2 regions of the Streptomyces sp. NBC_01003 genome follow, and region 2 is predicted to be linked to the other one. Evidence: predicted binding sites of a transcription regulator. Region 2 holds the regulator's gene; the other holds the start of a gene.

Region 1 (7,453 bases), 1.1 Mb from region 2:
GGCGCCGCGGTGGCGGGCTTGGCCACCGGGGCGGCCGGAGCCGGAGCCGGAGCGGCGGCCGGAGCCGGGGCTGCCGGTGCGGCGGGCGCCGCGGCAGTGCCCGCAGCCCCCGCGGCTGCGGTACCGGCGGTGCCGGCGGGACCGGAACCCTGTGCGGGGGCTCCGGTCGTCGGCTGGGCCGGGGCACCCGGCTTGTAGTCGGCGAAGAAGTCCCACCAGGCTCGGTCAACCGAATTCGGGTCCTGGAGGTACTGCTGATAGATCTCGTCGACGAGCCACTCATTGGGACCGAAAGCGGCGGCAGGGCTCTTGCCCTGCCCCTCTTGGTCGGTCGAGGTGCTCGAGTTACTGGGGGACTGTGGCGACACGGCGGTAACCGCCCTCTTCCGCTTCTCACAAGGTGATGGACAGCGGGAATAAAGGCTACGCCTCCAACACCGGGACTTGCAGACCGGGCCGGTCATCCGTCGCGTAAGTCACACCGGAAGCCGTGTTTCGGCGCTGGAAATGGCGGGAAACAAGCGGGGTTCCGGTTCGCCTTGGGTACGTCGTTGTACGAGCGCGGCCCATCGGCCCGCACCCCGTGGCGAATGGCACGGCGATCTTGTGCTTCCGGTTCGAACCCTACGTCAACTTTGAGCGCGGGGCAGGCCCGGAAGAGTGACCTGGATCCGGCAGCCGCGAGCCGATTCGGCCACGCCGATCCGGCCGCCGTGCAGGTCCACGGCCCACCGGGCGATGGCGAGGCCGAGACCGGTGCCGCCGTCGCTGCCGGGGCCGTGCGCGGCGCCCTTCACATGGCCGCCCCGGTTGAAGCGCTCGAAGACGCGGTGCCACTCGGAGCGGGGGATGCCGGGGCCCTCGTCGAGGACCTCCAGATCGAGCGACTCCGGGTAGAGGCCGCGGCGCGCGAGCACGGTCACGCGGCCGTGCGGAGGGCTGTGTTTCACGGCGTTGTCGATGAGGTTGGCCACGACCTGGTGGATCCGCTCGGGGTCCGCGTGCGCGGTCAGCTCGGGCGGGGAGACGTCCAGGTGCAGATGCACGTCCGTACGCGTATGGGTGCCGGAGCCCGAGGCGATGCCGGCACGCTGCGAGGCGACCATGTTGGCCTCCTTCAGGACGCCCGACAGATACGGCCACACCTCGAAGCGGCGTGCCTTGAGCGGGACCACGCCGTTGTCGAGCCGGGAGAGGTCGAGCAGCGTCTCGACCAGCCGGCCCAGACGCTCCGTCTGCTTCAGCGCCGTGCGCATGGTCTCGGGGTCGGCGGCCGAGACCCCGTCCACGACGTTCTCCAGGACGGCGCGCAGGCCCGCGATCGGGGTGCGCAGCTCGTGGGAGACGTTCGCCACGAGCTCCTTGCGCTGCTGGTCCTGCGCCTCCAGGTCGTCCGCCATGCGGTTGATCGTCGCGGCCAGGTCGCCGAGCTCGTCGCGCCGGTCCGCGCCACTGACCCGGCGCGTGTAGTCGCCGTGCGAGATGGAGCGGGCGACCGTGTTCATCTCGTCGAGCGGCGCGGTCAGCGAGTGCGCCACGAACTGGGTGATGAGGAGCGTCGCGATGACCGAGAAGACCGTGATGAAACGGAGCTCGGTCTGGGTGCGGACGGCGACCATCAGCAGTCCGGTCGTGATGAACACCGAGACGACGACCAGCGTGCCGAGCTTGGTCTTGATGGAGAAAGGCCGCAGGCCGCCCTGCACCCAGTGGCCCGCCAGGGGCCGGGCGGCCGGGGGAGCGCCGGGCGCAAGGCCCGGCGACCCCGGCTTGTACCCGTCCGCGTCCCGTACGTCGGATGCGCCGCCGCTGCCGGTCATGGCGTCGGCGTCTCCAGCGCGTAGCCCACACCGTGCACGGTGCGGATCCGCTCGGCGCCGATCTTCCGGCGCAGCGCCTTGATGTGGCTGTCGACGGTCCGGGTGCCCGACGCGTCCGCCCAGTCCCACACCTCGGCGAGCAGCTGCTCGCGTGAGAGGACGGCGCGGGGCGTGTTGGCCAGGCAGACCAGGAGGTCGAACTCCGTGGGCGTCAGGTGGACGTCCTCGGAGCGCACCCGCACACGGCGCTGTGCGTGGTCGATCTCCAGCTCGCCGAGCCGCAGGATGCCGCTCCTGGGCGTGGCCGCCGCGAGCGCCGCGCGCTCGACCCTCCGCAGCAGGACGTGCACGCGCGCCGCGAGCTCCCGCATCGAGAAGGGCTTCGTCATGTAGTCGTCGGCACCCACGCCGAGCCCGACGAGCATGTCTGTCTCGTCGTCGCGCGCCGTGAGCATCATCACCGGCACGGGCCGCTGCGCCTGCACACGGCGACAGACTTCGAGCCCGTCGAATCCGGGCAGCATGATGTCGAGGATCAGCAGGTCGGGCTGCCATGCCTCGGCCGTGTCGACCGCCGCCGGACCGTCCTGTGCGGTTTGCACGAGGAATCCCTCGGCGCGCAGCCGTGCGGCGATGGCGTCGACGATCGTGGGGTCGTCCTCGACGACCAGGACCCGTCGCTGGGCACCCGGCGTAGCCGTGTTGCCGTTGTGGGAGGTGTGTGTCTGCTCCATCGCCCCGCCCCTGAATGCGCACATCCGTGTGCGCTTGACGCTTGAATGATCTGGGTTTCGGCAGTCAGCGTACGGGGAGTTACCGCGAGTCGGCTACGCAGGCCTGACCCCGAGATGTACGACGTCGGGAACGCCACGGACAACCGGGATCTCTTCGGTGCGGACCGACTGGAATCCGGCATTCCGCAAGGTTCCTTCAAAATTTGCGGAGGGCTGTGCGGACCACACGGCGAGCACGCCGCCAGGGGCGAGCCGCTCCCGGCAGGCCGCGAGACCTACCGGTGAGTAGAGGTTGTCATTACCCTCCGTCACCGTCCAGTCGGGTCCGTTGTCGATATCGAGGCACAGCGCGTCGTACGTCTCGGTCGATTCCTGGACGTACGAGACAAGGTCCGCCTCCACAATCTCCGTGCGCGGATCGGCGAGCGCGGACCGTGACAGTTCGGACAGCGGGCCCTCGCGATGCCAGTCCACGATCGCCGGCTCGCGCTCCACGACGGCGATGCGGCCCCAGCGGGAATTCGCAGCCGCATGGGTGAGGGAGAATCCGACACCGAGCCCGCCGATGAGAATTCCTGGCGCCGGGCGGTCGTCGAGAGCGTCGAGCGCCGCGTCGACCAGCAGGCGCTCGGAGCGCCCGTCGGACGTGTCCATCAGGAAGCATCCGTTGGCGATGATCTGGAGCAGCGCGCCGTGGCGCCGCAGTACGACCTCTCCGAAGGGCCCTTCGCGCCGGTCGAGGACGACGGGGGCGGTGTGGTCGGTGTCGTACGGGGTGGGGTACGAGGTGGACATGGCGTCCATCCTGCCGTAACCGGTGCGACGCCCGGCTGTCCCTGGAAAGGGAGTTGGCGGCTCTCCTGCGCAGGTCCTGTGGATCGTGCCGCACGTGGCGCCGGTCATAGAGGGGCGAAGGGTTGGGCCGGGCCGGAAGGGGAAGGGTGCCGCAGGTGGAGAGTGGCGTGACGGTCGAGGCCGACGGGGCGGATGTTTCTTCGGGGACTCCGTCCGGGGCTTCGCGACCCGTGCGTGAGCCTCACCGATTCCGGCTGGACTCTTCGCGTCCGCTGCCAGGCCCTGCTCTTCTGCCGCAGGGCCCGTCGCGGACGCCGCTCGACGCGATCCCGGCTCAGGCGTCGGCCGGTGACATGGCGCTTGCCGCGCCCGGATCCGCGGCCGACGGGCGCACCGGGCCCAAGGCCGTCCCCCGTCGCCGGCTGCGCCCCTGGCGGCTGTTGCCCACGCCCACGGGGACGCCGTTCACCTTCGTCTACGCCGCCGTGCTCATCGGCACGTCCCTCTTCGCGCTGCTCGCCGACCCCGGCGTCGTCGCGTCCGCGCTGCGGGGTTCCAGTACCGACGTGGCGCACCTCGCGCACACGCCCGTGTTCGTGCTGGTCGCGAGCGCGCTGTGGATCGCCGGCGGGATCACGTCCCCGTTCGCGGTCTGCTTCCTGGTCGTCCTCACGGCGCTGGAGCGCAGGATCGGCGGCCGGCGCACCGCCGGTGTCTTCGTCCTCGGCCACACCGTGGCGACGCTCGCCACCGAGGTGCCGGTCGGGCTCTCCGTGATGGCCGGGCATCTGCCCGAGAGCTCGCTGCACCGCCTCGACTACGGCATCAGCTTCGGCGTGGCCGCGAGCGTCGGCGCCCTCGCCGGTCTCCTCACGCCCTGGCTGCGCTGGACCGTGCTCGCAGTCTTCGGCGGAATGCTGGTCGAGGACCTCATCGCGCTCACGGACCCGATGGCGAACTGGGGCCACCTCATGGCCCTGGCCATCGGCGTCGGGACCTGGCCGCTGGTGCGCCGGTGGCGGCGCGCGCCGGGATCCTCCGCGACCTGACGCGTTCCCCCGGCCGGCCCATGGTCGTACACGTCACAGACCCCCTCTGGCCTGCGAATTTCACCTGCCCATCCGCTGATCGCCGAGAGCGAACAGGGCCGGGGGAACATTCATGGGCTCACGTGCATTGAGTCTGCATAGCTCAACTTGACTGCTTAAGGGGAGATCATGGCATCGACGTCCACACCGCTCACCCTGCCCGTGCTGCCGCTCGACGACGAGGTCGTGCTGCCCGGAATGGTGGTGCCCCTGGACCTCAACGACAACGACGTACGCGCCGCGGTGGAGGCCGCCCAGGCGGCGGCCCGTTCCAGCGGATCTGTGGGCGGCAGCAAGCCGAAGGTGCTTCTTGTTCCCCGGATCGACGGCACGTACGCGAACACCGGCGTGCTCGGCACGGTCGAGCAGGTGGGCCGGCTTGCCGACGGCGACCCCGGCGCCCTGATCCGCGGCCGCAGCCGTGTGCGGATCGGCGCGGGCACGACCGGCCCCGGCGCCGCCCTGTGGGTGGAGGGCCTCGCGGTCGAGGAGACCGTGCCGGAGCCGCTGCCCGGCTCCGTGACCGAGCTGGTCACCGAATACAAGGCACTCGCCACGAACTGGCTGAAGAAGCGCGGCGCCTGGCAGGTCGTGGACCGCGTCCAGCAGATCGACGACGTCTCCGCGCTCGCCGACAACTCCGGCTACTCGCCCTTCCTGAGCACCCCGCAGAAGGTGGAGCTCCTGGAGACGGCCGACCCGGTCGCCCGGCTCAAGCTGGCCACCGAGCAGCTGCGCGAGCACCTCGCCGAGCAGGACGTGGCCGAGTCCATCGCCAAGGACGTCCAGGAAGGCGTCGACAAGCAGCAGCGAGAGTTCCTGCTGCGGCGCCAGCTGGACGCCGTACGCAAGGAGCTGCGCGAGCTGAACGGTGAGTCGGAGGGCGAGGAGTCCGACGACTACCGCACGCGGGTCGAGGCCGCCGACCTTCCGGAGAAGGTCCGCGAGGCCGCGCTCAAGGAGGTCGAGAAGCTGGAGCGGTCCAGCGATCAGTCCCCCGAGGGCTCGTGGATCCGCACCTGGCTCGACACGGTCCTCGAACTGCCGTGGAACGAGCGTACCGAGGACGAGTACGACATCCAGGGCGCCCAGAGCGTCCTCGACGCCGAGCACTCGGGCCTGGAGGACGTGAAGGAGCGCATCACCGAGTACCTGGCCGTGCGCAAGCGGCGTTCCGAGCGCGGGCTCGGCGTGGTCGGCGGGCGCAGGGGCGGCGCGGTGCTCGCGCTCGTCGGCCCGCCCGGCGTCGGCAAGACCTCGCTCGGCGAGTCCGTGGCGCACGCCATGGGCCGCAAGTTCGTCCGCGTCGCCCTCGGTGGCGTACGGGACGAGGCGGAGATCCGCGGACACCGGCGTACGTACGTGGGCGCCCTGCCGGGCCGTGTCGTGCGGGCGATCAAGGAGGCCGGGTCGATGAACCCGGTCGTGCTGCTCGACGAGATCGACAAGGTGGGGTCCGACTTCCGGGGCGACCCGGCGGCCGCCCTGCTCGAAGTGCTCGACCCGGCGCAGAACCACACGTTCCGCGACCACTACCTGGAGGTCGAACTCGACCTCAGCGACGTCGTGTTCCTCGCGACGGCGAACGTCCTGGAGGCCATCCCGGAGGCCCTGCTCGACCGTATGGAGCTGGTCAGGCTCGACGGGTACACCGAGGACGAGAAGGTCGTCATCGCCCGCGACCACCTGCTCCCGCGCCAGCTGGAGCGGGCCGGTCTGGACAAGGGCGAGGTCACCCTCGGCGAGAGCGCGCTGCGCAAGCTCGCCGGGGAGTACACGCGGGAAGCCGGCGTACGCAACCTGGAGCGGTCCGTCGCACGCCTGCTGAGGAAGGTCGCGGCCCAGCACGAACTGGGCGAGCGCGAGCTGCCGTTCACCGTCGAGGACACCGACCTGCGGAGCCTCATCGGGCGTCCGCACCACGTGCCCGAGGCGGCGCAGGACCCGGCCGAGCGCCGTACGGCGGTGCCGGGCGTGGCCACCGGACTCGCGGTCACCGGAGCGGGCGGCGACGTCCTCTACGTGGAGGCGTCCCTCGCCGACCCGGAGACGGGCGCGGCCGGCCTGACCCTGACCGGTCAGCTCGGTGACGTGATGAAGGAGTCCGCGCAGATCGCGCTCTCCTTCCTGCGCTCGCACGGCGCCGAACTGGAGCTGCCCGTCGCCGACCTGAAGGACCGGGGCGTGCACATCCACTTCCCGGCGGGCGCGGTGCCGAAGGACGGCCCGAGCGCGGGAGTCACCATGACGACCGCTCTCGCGTCGCTGCTCAGCGGCCGCCAGGTCCGTACGGATGTGGCGATGACCGGTGAGGTGTCGCTGACCGGCCGTGTGCTGCCGATCGGTGGCGTCAAGCAGAAGCTGCTCGCCGCGCACCGGGCCGGGATCACGACGGTCGTCATCCCGAAGCGGAACGAGGCGGACCTGGACGACGTCCCCGCCGAGGTCCTGGAGAAGCTGGACGTGCACCCGGTGACGGACGTGCGCCAGGTGCTCGAACTGGCCCTGGCCCCGGCCGCCGTGGAGGTTCCGGTCGCGGCGTGACGCCTGTGTCCTTCAGTGGGCTCCGACCACTGGGGCCGGATGACGAAGGCCCGGGTCCCCACACGGGGCCCGGGCCTTCCGCATGGTCGACCGCCCGGCCCACCGGACCGTCAGCCGGCCGCGTATCGCCGCCTGCATCCCCGCGTGGAAACAGGTCTCCGCATTCAGCTCCTGCATCAGCCGGCCGAGCTGACGGCCTCCGACGACGCGGTCATCGTGCTGTCGCTGCCGCCGGCCACCACCTGGGACGACGCCACACTGCCGTAGCTCCACCAGCTCGCCCCCGGTGGCAGGGCGGCGCCCAGCGCGTCTCCTGCAACCGCGGCGACCAGGTCCACGCGGCCGCCGACACCGGCACGCGCGTCCTGTGGCTGGACGGCACGACCGGCCGGACGAGCCCGGTGAAGCGGGCCAGGGCTGCGGGCGACTGCTGACCTGATCCGGCTCCCGAACGCAACGGCCGGGCTCCCGT
Region 2 (7,453 bases):
TGTTCTTGGTCGCCTTGCTGCCCAGCGCCTTGAGGAGCGCCATGCCCTGCACATGGCCGACCTGGTCGCTGTCGAACGACACATAGCCGTCGACGGGGCCCTCGGCCAGGCGGTCGTAGGCGATGACGGGGATGCCCGCGTCCTTGGCCTTCTTGACCGATCCCGCGATGGACTTGGAGTCGACCGCGTCCAGGATGAGTACGTCGACCCGGTCGGCGATCATCTGGTCGACCTGTCTCTCCTGGCGCTTCGCGTTCTGTTCCGCGTTGGCGTAGAGGACCCGGCCCTTGCCGCTGGTGAGGCCCTCGACCTCCTTCTTGATGTGCGGATAGTCGAACTTCTCGTAGCGGGCGGTCTCTTTCTCCGGCAGGAGGACGCCGATCTTCAGGTCCTGGTTCTGCCGGGCGGACGCCTTGCCCGCGGAGTCGCTCTCCGGCTCGAGCCAGCTGCTCCCGCACCCGGTGAGAGCCACTGCCATGGCGGACGCAACGCCGACAACGGCGGCGCGCTTCGTACGCGGATTCACTTTCCATACCTCCCTGAAGTGACCGCGTCGTTGCGGCCGAGGTGGCTGGAAGCCAACTCCGCCGGAAACACAGCGTCAAGAGGTGAATCCGTAACGACTCGTAATCGGGTCCATGCGTTCCGGAGATGAACCCGCCCGTACTCCAGGTAACCCCAGTAGCCGCAACCGTCACGGCCGTCCGCCCCGACCGCGCCCGGCCCCTTCGGTGAGCAAAGTCACGGTTCCCCCACGCCTCCTACGCACCTTGTTCACGCCACTGCCGGTGAATCTCCTCGACCCGTACATCGGTGACACCGTCGTCGGCGACTGTCAGGACAAGGCGGCGCCGGGCGGCGCGGTGACGCGTGGCGCGACCCGGCCAGTCCGTGGGGCACGCGGCGGGCGTCGGGGCGGCGCCGAGGGACACACGAAGGGGCCTGGAGGCCGACAACTGTCGGCCTCCAGGCCCCTTCACGCATGCGCGTATCCGTTGTGCCTACTGCTCCGGCGGCCGCTTGGGCCGCCACACCACCAGCGCGCTCGTCTGCTGGACCTCCTGGTACGGGACCAGGTCCCGCCGGTAGGAGGCGTGAACGGCCGCCTCACGCTGCTGCATCGCCGCCGCCGCTCCCTCGACCGCCGTCGAGAGTTCCGCGACCCGCTGCTGAAGCGCCGCGACCTGGTTCTCCAGTTCGATGATGCGCTTGATGCCCGCGAGGTTGATGCCCTCGTCCTGCGACAACTGCTGCACCTGGCGGAGCAGTTCGATGTCGCGGGCCGAGTAGCGCCGGCCGCGGCCCGCCGTGCGGTCCGGGGAGACCAGGCCGAGACGGTCGTACTGGCGCAGGGTCTGCGGATGCAGCCCGCTGAGCTGGGCGGCCACCGAGATGACATAGACCGGAGACTCGTCGGTCAGCTCGTAGGCCCTGCCAACAAAGGAACTCTGTCGTCGACGGCCGTCCATACGCTCATGCTCCCTTCGCGGCCTGGAACAGTTCTGCCCGCGGATCGTCCTCCGCAGTCGCCTTTCGGTACGCCTCGAGGGCGTCCTTCGCGGTGTCGGTCAGATCCGTGGGGACCGCGACCTCCACCGTGACGAGCAGATCGCCACGGGTGCCGTCCTTGCGGACGGCGCCCTTGCCGCGGGCCCGCATCGTCCGCCCGTTCGGCGTGCCCGGGGGCAGCTTGAGCGTGACCGGGGGCCCGCCGAGCGTGGGGACCTTGACCTCGCCGCCGAGCGCGGCCTCCGGGTAGCTGACCGGGACCGTGACCGTGAGGTTGTCGCCCTTGCGGCCGAAGACCGGGTGGGAGTCCACGTGCACGACCACGTACAGGTCGCCCGCGGGGCCGCCCCGCTCGCCCGGTGCGCCCTTGCCGCGCAGCCGGATGCGCTGGTTGTCCGAGACGCCGGCCGGGATGCGGACCTGCATCGTCCGGGAGGACTTCGCACGGCCCGACCCCTTGCAGACCTCGCAGGGGGTCTCCGCGATCAGGCCGCGGCCCTTGCAGTCCACGCACGGGTCGGTCAGCGAGAAACCGCCGCCGCCACCGCGCGAGACCTGGCCCGTGCCGACGCAGGTCGGGCACACGCGCGGTGTGCCGTTCTTGTCGCCGGTGCCGGAACAGGCCTTGCAGGGCGCCTGCGACGACATGCGCAGCGGCACCGTCGCCCCGTCGACCGCCTCGGTGAAGCTGAGGGTGACCTCGGACTCGATGTCCTGACCGCGGCGCGGCTGCGTGCGCGCGCCGGTGCCCGCGCCGCCCCGGTTGAACAGGCCGCCGAAGACGTCCCCGAGTCCGCCGCCGAACCCGCCGGCACCCCCCGCCGTACCGCCCTGGGCGCCGCCTCCGAAGAGGTCGCCCAGGTCGAAGTTGAAGGAGCCGCCGCCCGGCCCGCCCGGCCCCGGACGGAATCCGCCGTTGCCGAACAGGGTGCGCGCCTCGTCGTACTCCTTGCGCTTCTTGGGGTCACCGAGGACGTCGTTCGCCTCGGAGATCTCCTTGAAGCGCTCCTCCGCCTTGGCGTTGCCCTTGTTGGCATCGGGGTGGTTCTCACGGGCGAGCTTGCGGTACGCCTTCTTGATCTCGGCGTCGGTGGCGTCCTTGGGGACGCCGAGGACCTTGTAGTAGTCCTTCTCGATGAAGTCCTTCGTGCTCATCCTCGACGTCCCTCCTCTCGCTGCTTACTGACGTCAGCCCTCGTCCGGGCCACCGCTCTCCTCGTCGTCGGCCGCGCCGTTGTCCTTGGCGGACTCGCCCTTGGCCGGCTGGGCCCCGGGCTGCGGCTCGGCCACGGCCACCCGCGCGGGGCGGATGGTGCGCTCGCCGATCCGGTAACCCGGCTGCAGGATCGCGACGCAGGTCGTCTCGGTGACGTCCGGCGCGTACGAGTGCATCAGGGCCTCGTGGATCGTCGGGTCGAAGGGTTCGCCCTCCTTGCCGAACTGCTGGAGCCCCATCTTGGCGGCGACCATCTCGAGCGACTCGGCGACCGACTTGAAGCCGCCGACCAGCTCGCCGTGCTCGCGGGCACGGCCGATGTCGTCGAGTACGGGAAGGAGCTCGGTCAGAAGGCCCGCGACCGCGACCTCCTTGACCGTGACCCGGTCCCGCTCCACCCGGCGACGGTAGTTCTGGTACTCGGCCTGGAGCCGCTGGAGGTCCGCGGTGCGCTCGCCGAGCGCCATGCGTACCTGGTCCAGCTGGGCCGTCAGGCCTACGTTCTGAACCGCCGAAGCGGCTCCTGCTGCTGCGTCCCCGGCCGGGGCCGCCCCCTCGCCCTTGTCGGGCGAGGGAGCGGCCTTCGGCTCGGCGTCGTCGGGGGTGGCGCCGGAGGGGACGTCAGGCTCGTCGCTCTCGCTGAAGCCCGGGGTCTCCTCCGTCACGCGGCACCGTCCTTGCGGTCCTCGTCGACGATCTCGGCGTCGACGACGTCGTCATCAGCGGCCTTGTGCTCGTCGCCCGGGGCTCCGGCCTCGGGACCGCCCGCGGCCTGCGCGCCCTGGGCGTCGGCGTACATGGCCTGGCCCAGCTTCTGCGAGACGGCGGCGACCTTCTCGGTGGCGGTGCGGATCTCGGCGGTGTCCTCGCCCTTGAGCTTTTCCTTCAGCTCGGCGATGGACTCCTCGACCTCGGTCTTGACCTCGCCGGGGACCTTGTCCTCGTTGTCCTTGAGGAACTTCTCCGTCTGGTAGACGAGCTGCTCGCCCTGGTTACGGGTCTCGGCGGCCTCGCGGCGACGGTGGTCCTCGTCCGCGTACTGCTCGGCCTCCTGGCGCATCCGGTCGACCTCGTCCTTCGGCAGCGAGGAGCCGCCGGTGACGGTCATCTTCTGCTCCTTGCCCGTGCCCAGGTCCTTCGCGGTCACGTGCATGATGCCGTTGGCGTCGATGTCGAAGGCGACCTCGATCTGCGGGACACCACGCGGGGCCGGCGGCAGACCGGTGAGCTCGAACATCCCGAGCTTCTTGTTGTACGCCGCGATCTCGCGCTCGCCCTGGTAGACCTGGATCTGCACGGACGGCTGGTTGTCCTCGGCCGTCGTGAAGATCTCGGAACGCTTGGTCGGGATCGTGGTGTTGCGCTCGATGAGCTTCGTCATGATCCCTCCCTTGGTCTCGATGCCGAGGGACAGCGGGGTCACGTCGAGGAGCAGGACGTCCTTGACCTCACCCTTGAGGACACCGGCCTGCAGGGCGGCGCCGATGGCGACGACCTCGTCCGGGTTCACGCCCTTGTTGGCGTCCTGACCGCCGGTCAGCTCCTTGACGAGCTCCGCGACGGCGGGCATACGGGTCGAGCCACCGACGAGAACGACGTGGTCGATCTCGGAGAGCTGGATGCCCGCGTCCTTGATGACGTTGTGGAACGGCGTCTTGCAGCGCTCCAGAAGGTCGGACGTGAGCTGCTGGAACTGGGCGCGCGTGAGCTTCTCGTCCAGGTGCAGCGGGCCCTCGGCGGACGCCGTGATGTAGGGCAGGTTGATCGTGGTCTCGGTCGAGGACGAGAGCTCGATCTTGGCCTTCTCGGCGGCCTCGCGCAGGCGCTGGAGCGCCATCTTGTCCTTGGAGAGGTCCACGCCGTGGCCGTTGTTGAACTGCTTGACCAGGTAGTCGACGACGCGCTGGTCCCAGTCGTCACCACCGAGGTGGTTGTCGCCGTTCGTGGCCTTCACCTCGACGACGCCGTCGCCGATCTCGAGCAGCGAGACGTCGAAGGTGCCGCCACCGAGGTCGAAGACGAGAATGGTCTGGTCGTCCTTGTCGAGACCGTAGGCCAGGGCAGCGGCCGTCGGCTCGTTGACAATGCGCAGGACGTTCAGACCGGCGATCTCGCCGGCCTCCTTCGTCGCCTGGCGCTCGGAGTCGTTGAAGTACGCCGGGACGGTGATGACCGCGTCCGCGACCTTCTCGCCCAGGTACGCCTCGGCGTCGCGCTTCAGCTTCTGCAGGATGAAGGCGCTCATCTGCTGCGGGTTGAAGCTCTTGCCGTCGATCTCGATCTTCCAGTCAGTGCCCATGTGGCGCTTGACCGAACGGATCGTCCTGTCGACGTTGGTGACCGCCTGGCGCTTCGCGACCTCTCCGACGAGCACCTCACCGTTCTTGGCGAAGGCGACGACGGACGGCGTGGTCCTGGCGCCCTCGGCGTTGGTGATGACGGTGGGCTCGCCGCCTTCGAGAACGCTGACGACGGAGTTAGTCGTGCCCAGGTCGATGCCGACCGCACGTGCCATTTCAATTCCTCCAGCATGACTACTTGAGTGGATCTGGCTCAAGGATGCATGACGACCGCTTTTCAGTCAACAGAGCTGAGTCGAGCCGACTCAACTTTTATGTGGCCCTTATGGCAGCCAGGAGATACGCGCAGGTCAGCTACCGCGTCGGGACCTTCGTCATGAACCTGCGACGTCCACAACAGCGGTCCGTACGGGCCGGTGAGCCCGCCGCCGCACCCCGTAGACCGGCACCCGCAGCAGCCCGGCGACCGACCCGGCCGCCGCGCAGAGCGGCCACAGCGCGGCCAGCGGATCCAGTGTCCCGTCGTGCAGCAGGAGTCCGGTCACCGCACCGGCGAGCGACGCGACGCCGAGCACCACCGCCACGCCCCGCGGGGTGAGGCCGAGCAGGCGGAGCCGGTGCGCGATGTGGTCGGCGCCGCCCTGGAAGAGCGGCCGCCCCGCGCGCCGCCGCGACACCGCCACGAGGGCCGCGTCCGCCGTCACCACGACCGTCACGGCGAACAGCGAGCCCGCGCCGGGCAGCGCCTCGTGGCCCGCGTTCACCAGGACCGCGGCGGACGCCAGCAGGAAGCCCGTGAACAGGGACCCGCAGCTCCCCAGGTGCATCCGCGCGGGGTACCAGTTGTGCATGAGGAAGCCGGTGAGCGCCGCCGCGAGCACCCCGAGAGTGGCGGCGAGCGGGCCGAGCCCCTGGGTGGTGGCGCAGGCGCTCAGGCCGAGCGCGGTCACGACGGCGACGGTGCCGAGCGCCCCGTCCGAGGTGTCGAAGAGCCGGCAGGCGTTGGTGACGAAGACGATCCACAGGACGGCCAGCGCGCCGACCAGAAAGCCGAGTTGAGAGGTGTGCACGACGAAGGTCGCCGCCCCCGCCTCGACGACGACGCGGGCCCGCGCCCCCACCGGCCGCACGTCGTCGAGGAACCCGAGCACGGCGACGGCCCCGGCCGCGATCAGCAGCGTCAGCGCGCCGGAGCCGAGCGGAAGGAGTCCGGTGCAGGCTCCGACGGTGGCGACCACGGCCGTCACCGTGGCGACGGCGGCGCCGCCCAGGCGCGGCGTCCGCCGCCCCGTGCGGCCCACCCGCCGGACGGTGAATCCGGTGCGCAGGGCGACGAGACGGAGCAGGGCGGTGAGGGCGGAGGCCGCCAGCAGGGCGGTCGCGGCGGCGGCGATCCCGTAGGACACGGCGGACGTCCCGTCAGCTCGGTTTGCGGTATCGGGGTGACACCGGAGGGGCACGCCCGGCCGGAGACCTTCATAAGCTAGTCGCTTATGTCGCAATATGGGGTGAATAACACGATTTGCTTTCGCTGTCGACCGAGGGTGACCTCAGCGACGCAGATCACCGCCCTGCTGGCTACAGTGCGGCCACACAAGTGGGTAGTCTCAGCATGGACTGAAATAAGTTACCGCTTAGTAATCGCTGAATATCCACCCTCGCAGGCCCGAGGAGCCCCCGAATGCAACTCGCCGCGATCATCGTGTCGCTGGTCCTGATCGTGGTCGGCGTCGCACTGTTCGTCCGAGCCATCGCGCAGATCTACCGCTTCATGCGGCTCGGCCAGAACGTCCCCGCCGGCACCCGCACCGACGAACCCGTACAGCGCACCGTGACGGTGGCCAAGGAGTTCCTCGGCCACACCCGGATGAACCGCTGGGGCATCGTCGGCGTGGCGCACTGGTTCGTGGCGGTGGGCTTCTTCTCGCTGCTGCTGACGATCGTGAACGCCATCGGCCAGCTCTTCCAGGCCGACTGGCTGCTCCCGATCATCGGTGAATGGGCCCCGTACAACGTCTTCGTCGAGTTCCTCGGCACGATGACGGCCCTCGGGATCCTGACGCTGATCGTCATCCGGCAGCTGAACCGGCCGGACCGGCCGGGCCGCAAGTCCCGCTTCACCGGGTCCAACACCGGTCAGGCGTACTTCGTCGAGGCCGTCATCCTCATCGTCGGCATCTGCATCTTCACGCTGCACGCCCTGGAGGGCGCCCAGCACCATGTGGACAGCTACGAGGCCTCGTTCTTCGTCTCGTACCCGGTCGTCTCCTGGTTCCGCGGCATGGACGTCTCCACGCTGCAGAACCTCACGTACTTCTTCGCCGGGCTGAAGATCGCGACCTCCTTCATCTGGATGATCACGGTCGCCCTGAAGACCGACATGGGTGTCGCCTGGCACCGCTTCCTCGCGTTCCCGAACATCTGGTTC

Evidence for each region. The regulator HspR, encoded in region 2, represses chaperone genes until heat shock. The targets are predictions, from matches to a motif close to TTGAGNNNNNNNNNCTCAA.
Region 1: the regulator HspR is predicted to act here: its motif matches at 4,526-4,544, upstream of lon (endopeptidase La).

The regions. Positions count from the first base shown of each region.
Region 1 covers NZ_CP108707.1:3,994,463-4,001,915, reverse strand. Annotated here, with positions in the region: gene OG698_RS18185 (multifunctional oxoglutarate decarboxylase/oxoglutarate dehydrogenase thiamine pyrophosphate-binding subunit/dihydrolipoyllysine-residue succinyltransferase subunit) at 1-368, opposite strand, end outside; gene OG698_RS18180 (ATP-binding protein) at 630-1,820, opposite strand; gene OG698_RS18175 (response regulator transcription factor) at 1,817-2,554, opposite strand; gene OG698_RS18170 (spermidine synthase) at 2,648-3,349, opposite strand; gene OG698_RS18165 (rhomboid-like protein) at 3,703-4,398, shown strand; gene lon (endopeptidase La) at 4,567-6,981, shown strand; gene OG698_RS18155 (hypothetical protein) at 7,126-7,248, shown strand.
Region 2 covers NZ_CP108707.1:5,106,377-5,113,829, forward strand. Annotated here, with positions in the region: gene OG698_RS23415 (substrate-binding domain-containing protein) at 1-526, opposite strand, end outside; gene OG698_RS23420 (heat shock protein transcriptional repressor HspR) at 1,002-1,469, opposite strand; gene dnaJ (molecular chaperone DnaJ) at 1,474-2,664, opposite strand; gene grpE (nucleotide exchange factor GrpE) at 2,698-3,390, opposite strand; gene dnaK (molecular chaperone DnaK) at 3,387-5,240, opposite strand; gene OG698_RS23440 (MraY family glycosyltransferase) at 5,400-6,431, opposite strand; gene OG698_RS23445 ((Fe-S)-binding protein) at 6,707-7,453, shown strand, end outside.